3 regions of the Arthrobacter sp. NEB 688 genome follow, and region 2 is predicted to be linked to each of the others. Evidence: predicted binding sites of a transcription regulator. Region 2 holds the regulator's gene; each other region holds the start of a gene.

Region 1 (4,578 bases), 490 kb from region 2:
GGCCGCGTAGGAAGCCTGGAGCGACAGGATGAGCGTCAGCAGCGTGTAGTTGAGCGAGCGGGGGTCGAACTGGAGGACCGCCGGCAGGAAGGTGTTCCAGACGAGCCAGACGATGACGAAGACCGTCATCCCGATGAGGAAGTACGCCGTGCCCATGAAGCGGGCGAACTTCTCGGACAGGACGCCGAACGCCTCCCCGGAGAACGCGGCCGGCAGCGTGAAGCGGCGGCGCCCGGCCTCGCGGGGGGTGTCGATGCGGGCGCGGCGCTCGCGCTCAGCCACGACGCACCTCCTCGTGGGCGACGACGTCGTGGCGCTCCTCGCGCCAGTCGTCGGGGAGGATGTGGTCGAGCACGTCGTCGACGGTGACCGCGCCGAGCAGGTGCCCCTCCGCGTCGACGACCGGCATCCCGACGAGGTCGTAGGTGGCGAGCGTGCGGGTGACCTGCCCGAGGGTGGCGGTCGGGGGCAGCGGCTCGACGTCCTTGTCGAGGATGCCGCCGATCGGCTGGTGGGGCGCCTCGCGCAGCAGGCGCTGGATGTGGACGACGCCGAGGAACTTGCCGGTCGGGGTCTCGAGCGGCGGCCGGCAGACGAAGACGGTGCAGGCGAGCGCGGTCGAGAGCTCCTGGCGGCGGACGACGGCGAGGGCCTCGGCGATGGAGGCCTCCGGGCCGAGGATGACCGGCTCGGTCGTCATGAGGCCGCCGGCGGTGTTCTCGTCGTACATGAGGAGGCGGCGCAGGTCGGCGGCCTCGTCGGCGTCCATCTTCTCGAGGAGCTCCTCCTGGCGCTCCGGCGGGAGCTCGGAGAGCAGGTCGGCGGCGTCGTCGGGCTCCATCGCCTCGAGGACGTCGGCGGCGCGGGCGACCTCGAGGCCGACGAGGATCTCGACCTGGTCGTCCTCGGGCAGCTCCTCGATGACGTCGGCGAGGCGCTCGTCGGTCAGGGCCGCGGCGACCTCGGCGCGGCGGCGCGGGCTGAGGTCGTGGATGACCTCGGCGAGGTCGGCGGGCTTGAGGTCCTCGTAGGTCTCGAGGAGCTTGGCGGCGCCCTGGCCCTCGCTCGCGGTGCGCAGGCCGACGACGTCCTCGATCGTCGCGACGAAGGTCTCGCCGCGCCGGCGGCCCAGGCGCCCGAGGCGGGAGGGGCGCGAGGCGTCGAGGCGGACCGCGACGCGCGTGACGTTCCATCCCCGCTGGCCGAGCTGCTCGATGCCGACGTCCTGGACGGTGGCCGTCGCGATGTCGCCGTCCTCGGTGCGGACCTGGACGGTGCGCTCGAGGAGCTCGGCGACGACGAGGGTCTCGTTGGGGCGCTGCTCGAAGCGGCGCATGTTGACCAGCCCGGTCGTGATGACCTGGCCGCCCTCGACCGAGGTGACGCGGGTCATCGGGACGAAGACGCGCCGCCGGCCGGGCACCTCGACGACGAGGCCGATGGCGCGCGGACGGGCCTTGCTGGCGCTGAACGTGACGACGACGTCGCGGACGCGGCCCACCTTGTCACCGAGCGGGTCGAAGACGTCCAGCTCGGACAGGCGGCCGACGAAGGCGCGGGTCGGCGTGCTCACGTCCGACAGGCTATCCGCCGTCGGGCGGGGTCGAGGACGGCTCGTGGGTCGTGTTCTCGGGGGTCGTGTTGCGGCGGGCGCCGGCCCGGCCGCGCCAGTGCCAGGGGCGCCGGCGGGCGGTCGCCGGGGCCGCGGGGCGGACGGGGGCGGCGCCGCTGCCGTCGTCGTAGTGGCCGGGCTGCTCGCCGGGGCGCCCGTGGGGGGTGAGGACGTGGAGGGTGTTGTGGTCGCGCCAGCGCTCGAGGACCTCCTCGGCGCTGCCCGGCGCGTTGAGCCGCTCGGGTCGCAGGACGGCCGCCGCCTGCTCCCACGCGTCGGTGCCCGGCTCCAGGGCGCGGGCGGTCGCGTGCATCGTCAGGAGGCGTCCGCCGGTGTCCTTGCTGCGCAGGACGAGCTCGACCTCGTCGGGCAGCCAGGGCAGGTGCTGCTCGCCCGGGCCGGAGACGACGTAGGCCGCCGGCCCCGTGCCCCGCTCGTCGCCGTCGTCGTGCCAGACGTGCCACACCGGGTGCGTCGTGCCCTCCGGGAGGCGCACCCAGAGCAGGCCGGACTTGGACGCCGCCTCGTTGACGAGCTTCGTCACGTCGACCCGTGGGGGAGCGGGTGGGACGGCGGTGTCCGGTGCGTCGGTGGTCGCCTCGTCGGGCATGGGTCGCACTCTCCCACACCGAGCGTGTGGCGGGCTCCCGGCGGACCTCCCGACCGCCTGCGTGGGTCGGGTCGTCGACGAGGTCAGGTCGCGCCCGGCGGCGCGTGCGGGCGCAGGCGCTCGGGACACGAGATCGTCTGTGGGGGAGTGATTTTGGTCGTCCACAGGTGCGCTTGGATGCTTGCCCGTCGAACGCGTGTTCGGTAGGATGGGGCATGGACACCGGGACCCTCTCCCGCCGCGTGACGGCGTTGCGCGAGGAGTGCGCGCGGCTGGGTCGTGAGCTGGTGGAGGGCGGTCACCGGTTGTCGGAGGACGAGGCGTTCGCGCTCGCGGGTGAGCTGCAGGGGTTGGTGAACGCAGCCGAGGGTGCGACGGCAGTGGCGGGGGCGTGGGGTGCGCGGTTCGAGCTGACGCTGATGGGCACGGAGCGGGTCCACCCGTTGGGGTTCATGGACCAGATGTCCGGGACGCAGATGTCCTTGGCGACGGGTGTGACGGAGGGTCTGGCCACGCGGAAGGTCTCGCTCGGGGCGGCGTTGGGTGGGTGCTTCCCGCGGCTGTTGGACCTGCTGCTGGGTGGTGAGGTGCCGGCGGCGTCGGCGCACAAGGTCATCGACGCGTGTGCCGGGCTGGACGTCGAGGCGTGCGAGCGGGTCGACGGAGCCCTGGCTCCTCGTCTGGCGGGGATGGACCCGGCGCGCGTGACGGGTGAGGCTCGCCGGGTGGCCTCCCGGGTGGCGGCGGACCAGGTCGCGGCGCAGGTGGCGCGGACGAGGAAGGGTCGGCGGGTGGAGGTGTGCCCGGGTGAGGACGGGTTGACCGAGTGGCTCGCCGCGTTGCCGACGGCCACGTCGAGCGCGATGTGGACGGCGGTCGAAGCGCTGGCCGGGGACTATCGCGCGCTCGACGACGCCCTGTCCCTGCCGGAGTCCCGCGCGGACGCCCTGACCGATCTCGTCCTCAGAAACGTGACGGTGTCCGCGCAGGTGACTCTCGGGGTGCCGGTGGTCACCGACCGGCCGGCGCCGGAGCCGGTGGCGGGGACGCGGTTTCGGGTGGAGTGGGACGACGACGACACCCTCGTCGACGCGACGACGGGTGAGTTCGTGCGGTACGGCGACCTGGACCCTCAGTCGCGGGAGGAGCTGTCGTGGCTCGAGGAGCCCGCCGACGACCCCAGCGACCACGCCGTCCTCCAGGCCGAGGTGACTCCCGGGTACGCCGTGTCCGGCACCCAGCTCCCCGGCCTGGGGTGGGTCGAGCCCGCCACCCTGGCCAACCTCTTGAAGCTGCTGCCGGTCGAGGTCGCCCGGGCCGTGCTCGAGGCGGGCAGTGGCACCCTGTCCTCCCTCACCACTGCGGCGTACCGGCCACCCAGGGCCGTCAGCGACTTCGTCGAGACTCGCGACGGGACGTGTCGGATGTGGGGCTGCACCCGCCCCGCCGCACGCTGCGACCTCGACCACGTCCGACCCTGGCCCGGCGGCAGCACGTCACCGGGCAACCTCGCTGCGCTCTGCCGACGCCATCACCGCCTCAAGCAACAAGGGCGTTGGCGACCGATCCTGGCACCGGACGGGACCGTCACCTGGCACGGACCCGACGGCGCCACCCGCACCACCGAACCCGCTCACCGCCTCTCCGGGTGAGCCGCGGCGGCGACCGTCACCCCTGCCCCTGAGTGCTCCGGGCCGGCCGCGGCGTGGGTCACACCGTGACGTGGCTCATGCGGGAGGCGCCCACCCCGCTGCTAGCGTCCGAGGCGACCGTGCACCCCGCCTCGGAAGGCTCGACGATGCGCAGCGCCAAGGACTTCTTCGCCCCCCTCGCCGTGGGGGCGCCGACGCCGCTCCGCGAGGTGCCGGCCCGCCCCGGCCGGATGATCCACTTCGTCGACCCGAGCAACCCGAAGATGGCCGCGAAGGTCCCGGACCTGGTCGGCACGGTCGACGTCCTCCTCGGCAACCTCGAGGACGCCGTCAAGGCCGAGAACAAGGAGGCGGCCCGCCAGGGGCTCGTCGACATCGCGCAGGCCACCGACTTCGGCGAGCACACCCAGCTCTGGACGCGCATCAACGCGCTCGACAGCCCGTGGGCCCTGGACGACCTCACGACGCTCGTCACCGAGATCGGTGACCGGCTCGACGTCGTCATGGTCCCCAAGGTGCAGGGGCCCGAGGACATCCACTACGTCGACCGGCTGCTCGCGCAGCTCGAGGCGAAGGCCGGCGTGACCCGCCCGATCCTCGTCCACGCGATCCTCGAGACCGCCCGGGGGATGGCCAACGTCGAGGCCATCGCCGGCGCGAGCCCGCGGATGCAGGGCATCAGCCTCGGCCCCGCCGACCTCGCG
Region 2 (4,578 bases):
TCACCGACGCCGCGCCCGCGCTGCTCGTCCTCGGCTCCTCGCTCGCCGTGATGTCGGGGCTGCGCTTCGTCCGTCACGCCGCGCGCAGGGGCATCCCGGTGGCGGCGGTCACGCGGGGGCCGACCCGCGGCGACGAGCACATGGCCCTGCGGGTCGACGCGCCCCTCGCGCCGACGCTCGAGCAGCTCGTGCGCGGTGGCGCCGCCGCGTGACCGAGCCCGAGATCCGTTCCGCCACAGCCGATGACCTGCGCGGGATGGTCGCCATCTACAACGAGGCCGTCCGGCACACCGTGTCGACCTTCGACCTCGAGACCCGCCCCGACGACCACTACGCCGGCCACGTCGCCTCGACCCGCCCCGGCGACCACGTGCTCGTCGCGGTCGCGCCCGACGGCGGCGTCCTCGGCTACGCCTACTCCGGCACCTACCGCCCCCGCGCCGCCTACGACGGCACCCGCGAGGTGTCGGTCTACCTCGCCGAGGCCGCCCGCGGGAAGGGCCTCGGGAAGCGTCTCTACGACGAGCTGCTGCGCCGGGTCGACGCCGACGGCGTGCACACGTGCGTCGCCGTCATCGCCCAGCCGAACCCCGCGAGCGCGGCGCTGCACCGCGCCCACGGGTTCGAGCACGTCGGCACGCTGCGCGAGGTCGGGTTCAAGCTCGGGCGCCGCGTCGACACCGCGTTCTGGCAGCGCCCGCACCCCGACGGGCGCTGACGCCCGACCTCACTCGGGGCGCGCGTCGTGGATCGGCTCCTTCGGCAGGCGCTTGACCTTGCGCGTGCGGCGGCGACGGCTCGGGATCATCGAGCGCATCTCCTCGAGCTTGCCGAAGCAGAGCATCCGGTCGCCGGACTCCAGCACGTGGTGGGTGTTGGGGTTCGGGATGACCATCGTCCCGCGGTGCAGCGTGAGCGCGGTGATGTCGCGCTCGCGAAGACCGCTGTCGCCCAGCGACTTACCCACGAGGTCGGACGCTTCGTGCACCGCGATCTCGGCGACGCCGTAGCCCGTCGAGACGGTGAGGCGCTGGCGCACGTCGATCTCGGGGAAGGCGACCTGGTTGTCGATGTGGTCGATGATCGCGCCGGCGACGTCGAGCTTGGTCGCCGTCTCGATGCCCTCGAGGCCGGGGGAGGAGTTGACCTCCATGACCTGCGGTCCCTCGTCGCTCTCGAGCATGTCGACACCGGCGACCCGCAGGCCCATGATCTGGGCCGAGCGGACGGCCGCGCGCTCGAACTCGGGGTCGAGCTCGACCGGCTCGACCGACCCGCCGCGGTGCACGTTGGACCGGAACTCGTCGCCCTTGGCGACCCGGCGCATCGCGGCGACGACGCGGTCGCCGACGACGAGCGCGCGGATGTCGCGGCCCTTGCTCTCCTTGACGAAGCGCTGGATGAGCACGTTCTGCTTCGTCGACTGCAGCGTCTCGATGATCGCCTCGGCGGTCTTCATCTCCGGGGCGAGGATGACCCCGATGCCCTGGGTGCCCTCGAGCAGCTTGATGACGACCGGCGCGCCGCCGACCCGCTCGATGGCGGGGATGACGTCGGCCCGGTCGCGGACGAAGGTCGTCGGCGGCATCCCGATGTTGTGCCGCGAGAGGATCTGCGTCGCGCGCAGCTTGTCGCGCGAGTTGGCGATGCCCCACGAGGTGTTCGGCGTGTAGACGTCCATCTGCTCGAACTGCCGCACGACGGCGGTGCCGAAGTAGGTGATGGAGTTGCCGATCCGCGGCAGGATCGCGTCGTAGGTCGACAGCCGCTTGCCCCGGAACTGCAGGTCGGGCTCGTCCCCGGACAGGTCGATGCCGAAGCGGAGGGTGTTGAGGACCTTGACCTGGTGGCCACGGTCCTGGGCGGCGGTGCGCAGGCGCTGCGTACTGTACGAGCGAGGCGCGCGGGAGAGGATCGCGAGCTTCATGGTTTCCCGGCGGGAGAGGACGGATGACGGACAGCCATTCCTACACCCTCGCAGGCTGGCGTGAGTGGGTGAGCCTCCCGACGATCGGCGTGCCGTGGGTCAAGGCCAAGCTCGACACCGGCGCGCGGTCCTCGTCGATCCACGCCTTCGACCTCGAGGACCTCGAGCGCGACGGCGAGCGGTGGGCCCGCTTCCGCCTCCAGCCGTGGCAGCGCTCGGACGCCGACGCGGTGCGGTGCGAGTGCCCGGTGCTCGACGTGCGCGAGGTGCGCTCGTCCTCCGGCCACTCCGAGGAGCGCCTCGTCGTCGCGATGGACCTCGTCCTCATGGGCCGCACGGTCGCGGCCGAGATGACGCTGGCCAACCGCGACGAGATGGGCTTCCGGATGCTCGTCGGCCGCGAGGCGCTGCGCCAGGGCTTCGCCGTCGACCCCGGGCGCTCCTACCTCGGGGGCCGGCCGCCGCTCGCGATGCGCCGGCGCAACCGGGGGAGGGCCTGATGCCCCGGCGCACCCCGCGCCCCTCGTTCGAGATCGGCCACGTCCGCGTGCGGGCCGGCCGGACGCAGTCGGTGTCGCTGCCGATCACGCGGCTCGTCACGGGCGCCGACGTCGAGCTGCCCGTACGCGTCGTCCACGGGCGCGAGGAGGGGCCGACCGTCTGGGTCGACGCCGCCATCCACGGCGACGAGGCCGTCGGGGTCGAGGTCGTGCGGCAGGTCGTCGCCGGGCTCGACCCGAAGACGTTCTGCGGCACCCTGATCGCCGTCCCCATCGTCAACGTCCTCGGCTTCTCGGCCGGCCAGCGCTACCTGCCGGACCGGCGCGACCTCAACCGGTCCTTCCCGGGCTCGCCGCGCGGCTCGCTCGCCGGCCGCATCGCGCACCTGTTCATGACCGAGGTCGTCGACAAGTGCGAGGTCGGCATCGACCTGCACACCGGCTCGGACCGGCGCACGAACCTGCCGCAGGTGCGGGCCGATCTCGAGGACCCGCGCACCCGTGCCCTGGCCGAGGCCTTCGCGGCGCCCGTGATGCTCAACGCGCGGCTGCGCGACGGCTCGCTGCGGTACGCCGCACGCGAGCGGGGCGCGACGGTGCTGCTCTACGAGGCGGGCGAGGCGTGGCGGATGGACCGCTGGGCGGTCGACGCCGGCGTGCTCGGCGTGCGCCGGGTCCTCGCCGCGCTCGGGATGACCGACCCGGTGGCCGAGGACCCGCCGGCGCCGTCGGCGGTGTCGTTCCGCAGCGGGTGGGTCCGCGCCCGCGGCACCGGGATGCTGCACCTCGAGGTCGGGCTGGGGGAGCGGGTCGAGCGCGGCGCGCGCCTGGGCGGCCTCTTCGACTCGCTCGGCAAGCGGGTGCGCCTCGTGCACGCCGACCGCTCCGGGATCGTCGTCGGGCGCACCGAGGCGCCCCTGGTCAACTCCGGCGACGCCGTCGTGCACATCGCCGAGGTCGAGGACTGACGCCGGGCGGGGTCAGACGCGGCGCAGGACCGCGGTGACCTTGCCGAGGATCGTCGCGTGGTCGCCGTCGATCGGCTCGAAGGCCGGGTTGTGCGGCATGAGCCAGACCTTGCCGTCGCGCCGCTTGAAGGTCTTGACGGTCGCCTCGTTGTCGAGCATCGCCGCGACGATGTCGCCGTTCTCGGCGGTCGGCTGCTGGCGCACGACGACCCAGTCGCCGTCGCAGATGGCGGCGTCGACCATCGACTCGCCGACGACCTTGAGGAGGAACAGGCTGCCCTCGCCGACGATCTGCTTGGGCAGCGGGAAGACGTCCTCGACGACCTCCTCGGCGGTGATCGGGACACCGGCGGCGATCTGGCCGAGGACCGGCACGTAGGAGGCCTCGGGGCGGGAGTCGCCGATGCCGGTCACGTCGCCCTCGTCCTGCTCGGGCCGGCGGTAGCCGCTGCCCTGGCGGTCGGGGGAGACGACCTCGATGGCGCGCGGGCGGTTGGGGTCGCGCCGCAGGAAGCCCTTGCGCTCGAGCGCGGAGAGCTGGTGGGCGACCGAGCTGGGGGAGGTGAGGCCGACGGCCTCGCCGATCTCGCGCATGCTCGGCGGGTACCCGTGCCGGTCGACGGCGTTGCGGATGACCTCGAGGATCTTGCGCTGGCGGTGGGTGAGGTCCCCGCCGTCGCCGCGGTCGGGCATCTCGTGGATGTCGGCGTTCCTCGGACGTGCCATCTCGACCCCTTTGCTGAGGCCACCCCGTACGACGGGGTGTCCTGACCGGTGTTTGTGCAGGTCAGACGGCTTGTCGGTGGTGCCGTGCAGTCTGACCTGCATGCGGACATCCTACGAGCGGGCGGCCCCGAACTCAAACAGGTGTTCGACGCGTGTCTTGTCCGCCTCGAACACGCGTGCTATAACTCGTACAGACGTTCTATCGAACACCGGTTCGACGGTGGCCCTGGCCGCCGGGATGGAGGACATGATGAGCGCGATCGCCTGGCACCCCACCGACCTCGGCAGCACCCACCCGGTGGCTCCCCGCCGCCCGCGGCTGGTCGTCATCGACGGCGCCGGCCAGGGCGGCCGCGCCGCCGCGGTCGCCGAGCCCGCGCTGCGCATCACGCGCCGCGGCCGCCTCGTGCTGCTCGTGATGGCGACGCTCGCCCTCGCCACCGTCCTCGGCCTGCGG
Region 3 (4,578 bases), 430 kb from region 2:
TGGTGCGGTGCTGGGGTTCGGTGGTGCGGGTGGCGCCGTCGGGTCCGTGCCAGGTGACGGTGCCGTCCGGGGCGAGGGTGGGTCGCCACCGTCCTTGTTGCTTGAAGCGGTGATGGCGCCGGCACAGGGACTCGAGCCCGGTGGGGGTGGTCTGCCCGGTGGGCCAGGGACGGACGTGGTCGAGGTCGCACCGTTCGGCGGGTCGGGCGCAGCCCCACATCCGGCACGTCCCGTCCCGGGTCTTGACGAAGTCGCTGATCGCCTTCGGTGGCTTGTACGCGCTGCTCGTGTGGGAGGCGAGGGTGCCGGTGTCGGCCTCGAGGACCGCTCGGGAGACCTCGACCGGTAGGAGCCGCAAGATGTTGGCCAGCGTCGCGGGCTCGACCCACCCGAGGCCGGGCAGCTGCGTCCCGGACACCGCGTACCCGGGCGTGACCTCGGCCTGCAGGAGCAACCCGTCGACGTCGAGGTCGGCGGGCTCCTCCAGCCACGACAGCTCCTCGCGGGACTCCGCGTCCAGGTCGCCGTACCGCACGACCTCACCGGTGGTCGCGTCGACGAGCGTGTCGTCGTCGTCCCACTCCACCCGGAACCGCGTCCCCGCCGCCTGCTCCGGCGCTGACCGGTCGCTCACGACCGGCACCCCGAGGGTCACCTGCGCGGTGACCTTGACGTTTCGCAGCACCAGGTCGGCCAGCGCGTCCGCGCGGGACTCCGGCACCGACAACCCGTCGTCGGTCTGCCGGTACTCGCCGGCCAGCTCCTCGACCGCCGCCCACATCGCCGAGGACGTCGCGGTCGGCAGGGACGCGAACCAGTCGGTCAGGCCGTCCTCCCCGGGACGGACCTCCACACACCGGCCACGCCTGCGCAACGCCACGTGCGCCGCGACCTGGTCGGCCGCCACCCGCGTGGCCACCCTGCGCGCCTCACCCGCGACCCGGGCCGGGTCCATGCCCGCCAGCCGCGGCGCGAGCTCCGCATCCACCCGCACACAGGCCTCCACGTCCAGCCCTGCGCGGGCGTCGAGGATCTTCTGCACGTTCGCGGTGGCCACGTCGCCAGCGACCAACAGGTCACGCACCAGCGGGAACCGCTCACCCACCGCCGCGCCCAGCGCCACCTTCCGGCCCGCCAGCCCCTCGGTCAGACCCGTCGCCAACGACATCCGGGTCGCGGCCATCGCGTCGACGAACCCCACCGGATGCACCCGCTCCCACGAGCCCGACCGCACCGTCGTCTCCACCCGTGCACCCCACGCCCCCGCCACCGCGACCAACGCATCCGCCGCGTTCACCAACCCCTGTGCCTCACCGGCCAGCGCGAACGCCTCCTCCGCGGACAGGACGTGACCACCCTCGACCAGCTCACGACCCGGCCGCGCGCACTCCTCACGCAGCGCCGCGACGCGGCGGGAGAGGGCCTCGGTATCCATACTTCATCATATCGAACGCACGTTCGACGGACAAGGGCCGGCAACCACCTGTGGACGACCAAATCACCTTGCGCAGAACAAGATCGCAGCGATCAGCAGCGGGCCGCTCTCGATCCGACCAGTGCCTGATCGACCGACCTCCAGCCCGCGGTCAGGCGCCTCGGAGCAGGAGCCTCGCGGTGTCGGCGACCGTCTCGCCGCCGGTGTAGACGGTCCGGGTCGAGAGCAGCTGCGCGGCCGGGTCGTCGAGCCACTGGGCGAGGAAGTCGTGCCCGTCGATCACCCACGACCTGTCCTTGCCCGTCAGGCATCGGTGTCGCAGCACCCTCAACGACGTGTCGCGGTCCGGCGAGGGCAGCAGGCGGACGACATCCGCGGAACGCCTCAGGGCGGCGCGGACCGTGGCCAGCCGACCGGCGTCGGTGTAGCAGGTGTGACCGGCGCCCAGCGCGAGGACGGACCCGGGGTGGTCGGCGGCGGCACGCACCACCGCGTGGGCTCGTGCAGGCTCCCACTCGGTCTCGGCGGCGCGGCGTCCGACGGCGGCGATGCGGGTCCGGAGCCTCGCGAGGCTCCACCCCGCCTCCGCGTAGTACTCCTCGGCGACGGCGTCCAGGTCGACGAAAGGCCGCTCCACCACGGACGCGACCTCCCGCCCCACGGTGGTCTTGCCCGCGCCCGCGGGACCGGTCAGGACCATCCACGGTCCTGCCGGCGGTGACGGCCGACCCATCGTCATCTCGCCCCCTCCCGTTCGAAAACGTCTGCGCCGAGCACCGACACGCGCATCAGAGGCGGCGAAGGGTCTCGGGGTCCTCGACGCCGCCGAAGTACTGCCGCAGCACCGCGCGGAACGGCGCGTCGGCGCCCTCCCCCGCGGCCACCGCGAAGAGCGTCATCGACGAGCGCAGCTTGACGGCGTCGATGCCGCCGAGCACCTCCTCGGCGTCCGACCCCGGCTGGGCGAGCAGGGCCTCGACGCACGCGAGCAGCCGCGGCCCCAGGACCGGGTGGTCGAGGTAGGCCCGCGCCTCGGCCACGCCGCGGACCCCGTATCGCTGCGCCATGGCGCTGCGACCCAGCCCCGCGGCCTGCGGCAGCACGAACCACATCCAGTGCGAGCGCTTGCGCCCGGCCCGCAGCTCCGCGAGCGCGGCGGCGTACGTCCCGCCGGAGTCCTGAGCCTCGACGAACCGCTCGAGGCCCTCCGCCGACCCGGGCACGGTCAGTACCCCGGCACCGACGGGTCGACGTCGCGCGACCACGCGAGGATGCCGCCGGGCACGTCCCAGGCGTCGACCCCGCGGGCTCGTAGGAGGTCGACGGCCTCGGCCGAGCGCCCGCCGGCCTTGCAGTGCACGACGACACGTCGCCCGTCGCCACCCGGCACCGGCGCACCGGCCCGCACCTCGCCGACCGGCAGCAGCACCGAGCCCGGGATGGCCGCGACGTCGCGCTCCCCCGGCTCGCGGACGTCGAGCAGCACGAAGTCGGCGCGCCCCGCGTCCCGGTCGGCGAGCATCCGCGCGAGCTCCTCGACCGCCACCGACGGCCGGGACGGCGCCTCGACCTCGGGCAGATCGGCTGTCGCACAGGCGTCCTCGCGCTGCGTCGCCCATCCGAGCGGTCGCGTCGCGGCCGCGCCGGCGCCGCAGACCGGGCACCCCGGGTCGCGCCGCACGGGCACGGCGTCCCAGGTCTGGCGCAGGGCGTCGTGGACGAGCAGCCGCCCGACGAGCACCTCGCCCGAGCCCGTGACGAGCTTGACCGCCTCGGTCGCCATGACCGACCCGACGGAGGCGCACACCGCGCCCAGGACGCCGCCGACCGCGCACGACGGCACGGCGTCCGGCGGCGGCTGCTGCGGGAAGACGCAGGCGTAGCAGGGCCCCTCGCCGGCCCACCACACCGACACCTGCCCGTCGAACCGGTACACCGACCCCCAGACGTGGGGGATGCCGAGCCGGGCGCAGGCGTCGCCGACGAGGTAGCGGGTCGGGAAGTTGTCGGCGCCGTCGAGGACGAGGTCGTAGTCGGCGAGGACGTCCATCGCGGTCACCGCGTCGAGCCGCCCGCCGTGCCGCACGACCACCGTGTCGGGCGAGATGGCGGCGACGGCGTCGGCGGCGGAGTCGACCTTGGCCCGGCCCACGTCGGCGACGCCGTGGACGACCTGCCGCTGGAGGTTGGTCGACTCGACGACGTCGTCGTCGACGACGCCGATCGTGCCGACGCCGGCGGCCGCGAGGTAGAGCAGCGCGGGCGAGCCGAGCCCTCCCGCGCCCACGACGAGCACCCGCGCGTTCCGCAGCCGGCGCTGGCCGTCGAGGCCGAGGTCGGGCAGGAGGAGGTGGCGGGCGAAGCGGGTCCGCTCGGCGGCGGTGAGCTCGGGGCCGGGCGGCACCAGCGGGGGTCGCGCCATGCCGCGAACCTAGCACCGGCGCGGGACACAGCCCCCGGCCGGGAGCTACCCGTCCGTAGGATGACGCGCGAGCCCACCACCGGAGGACCCGATGACCAGCACCACGACCCCCCGCAGCTCGCGGATGCCGCGCAGCGAGCGCCGCGCGCAGCTGCTCGAGGCCGCCCAGGCCGTGTTCGTCCAGTCCGGCTACCACGCGGCCGCGATGGACGAGATCGCCGACCGCGCCGGCGTCTCCAAGCCCGTGCTCTACCAGCACTTCCCCGGCAAGCTCGACCTCTACCTCGCCCTCCTCGACACCCACTGCGACACCCTCGAGCAGCTGGTCCGCCGGGCCCTCGGGGCCGACACCGGTGACAACGAGGCCCGGGTGCGCGCCACCGTCGCGGCCTACTTCGACTTCGTGACGCGCGAGGACGCGGCCTTCCGGATGGTCTTCGAGTCCGACCTCACGAGCGTCCCCCAGGTCCGCTCGCGCCTCGACGCCGTCGAGCTCGCCTGCGCCGAGGCCATCGCCGAGGTCATCGCCGAGGACACCGGGGCCGACGACGAGCGGGCGCTCCTCCTCGGCTCGGCCCTCGCGGGGATGGCCCAGGTCGCCGCCCGCCACTGGCTCGCGCAGGACGGCGACATCCCCGAGGCCGAGGCCGCGGCGACGATCAGCACGCTCGCGTGGCGCGGGCTCGGCTCCTTCCCCAAGCTCGGCGCCTGACGCCCGGCG

What was found. Region 2 encodes LexA, which represses DNA repair genes until DNA is damaged. Its sites were predicted from a motif close to TCGAACANNTGTTCGA; they were not measured.
Region 1: the regulator LexA is predicted to act here: its motif matches at 2,411-2,426, upstream of HL663_RS08450 (HNH endonuclease signature motif containing protein).
Region 3: the regulator LexA is predicted to act here: its motif matches at 1,447-1,462, upstream of HL663_RS08770 (HNH endonuclease signature motif containing protein).

What each region holds. Positions count from the first base shown of each region.
Region 1 covers NZ_CP053707.1:1,782,154-1,786,731, forward strand. Annotated here, with positions in the region: gene HL663_RS08435 (DUF1003 domain-containing protein) at 1-282, opposite strand, end outside; gene HL663_RS08440 (magnesium transporter MgtE N-terminal domain-containing protein) at 275-1,573, opposite strand; gene HL663_RS08445 (hypothetical protein) at 1,584-2,222, opposite strand; gene HL663_RS08450 (HNH endonuclease signature motif containing protein) at 2,438-3,874, shown strand; gene HL663_RS08455 (HpcH/HpaI aldolase/citrate lyase family protein) at 4,021-4,578, shown strand, end outside.
Region 2 covers NZ_CP053707.1:2,274,721-2,279,298, forward strand. Annotated here, with positions in the region: gene HL663_RS10745 (NAD-dependent protein deacetylase) at 1-212, shown strand, start outside; gene HL663_RS10750 (GNAT family N-acetyltransferase) at 209-718, shown strand; gene HL663_RS10755 (RimK family alpha-L-glutamate ligase) at 728-1,927, opposite strand; gene HL663_RS10760 (ATP-dependent zinc protease family protein) at 1,951-2,427, shown strand; gene HL663_RS10765 (succinylglutamate desuccinylase/aspartoacylase family protein) at 2,427-3,395, shown strand; gene lexA (transcriptional repressor LexA) at 3,408-4,121, opposite strand; gene HL663_RS10775 (LysM peptidoglycan-binding domain-containing protein) at 4,342-4,578, shown strand, end outside.
Region 3 covers NZ_CP053707.1:1,847,815-1,852,392, reverse strand. Annotated here, with positions in the region: gene HL663_RS08770 (HNH endonuclease signature motif containing protein) at 1-1,435, opposite strand, end outside; gene HL663_RS08765 (shikimate kinase) at 1,587-2,135, opposite strand; gene HL663_RS08760 (DUF1810 domain-containing protein) at 2,224-2,658, opposite strand; gene HL663_RS08755 (ThiF family adenylyltransferase) at 2,661-3,857, opposite strand; gene HL663_RS08750 (TetR/AcrR family transcriptional regulator) at 3,949-4,569, shown strand.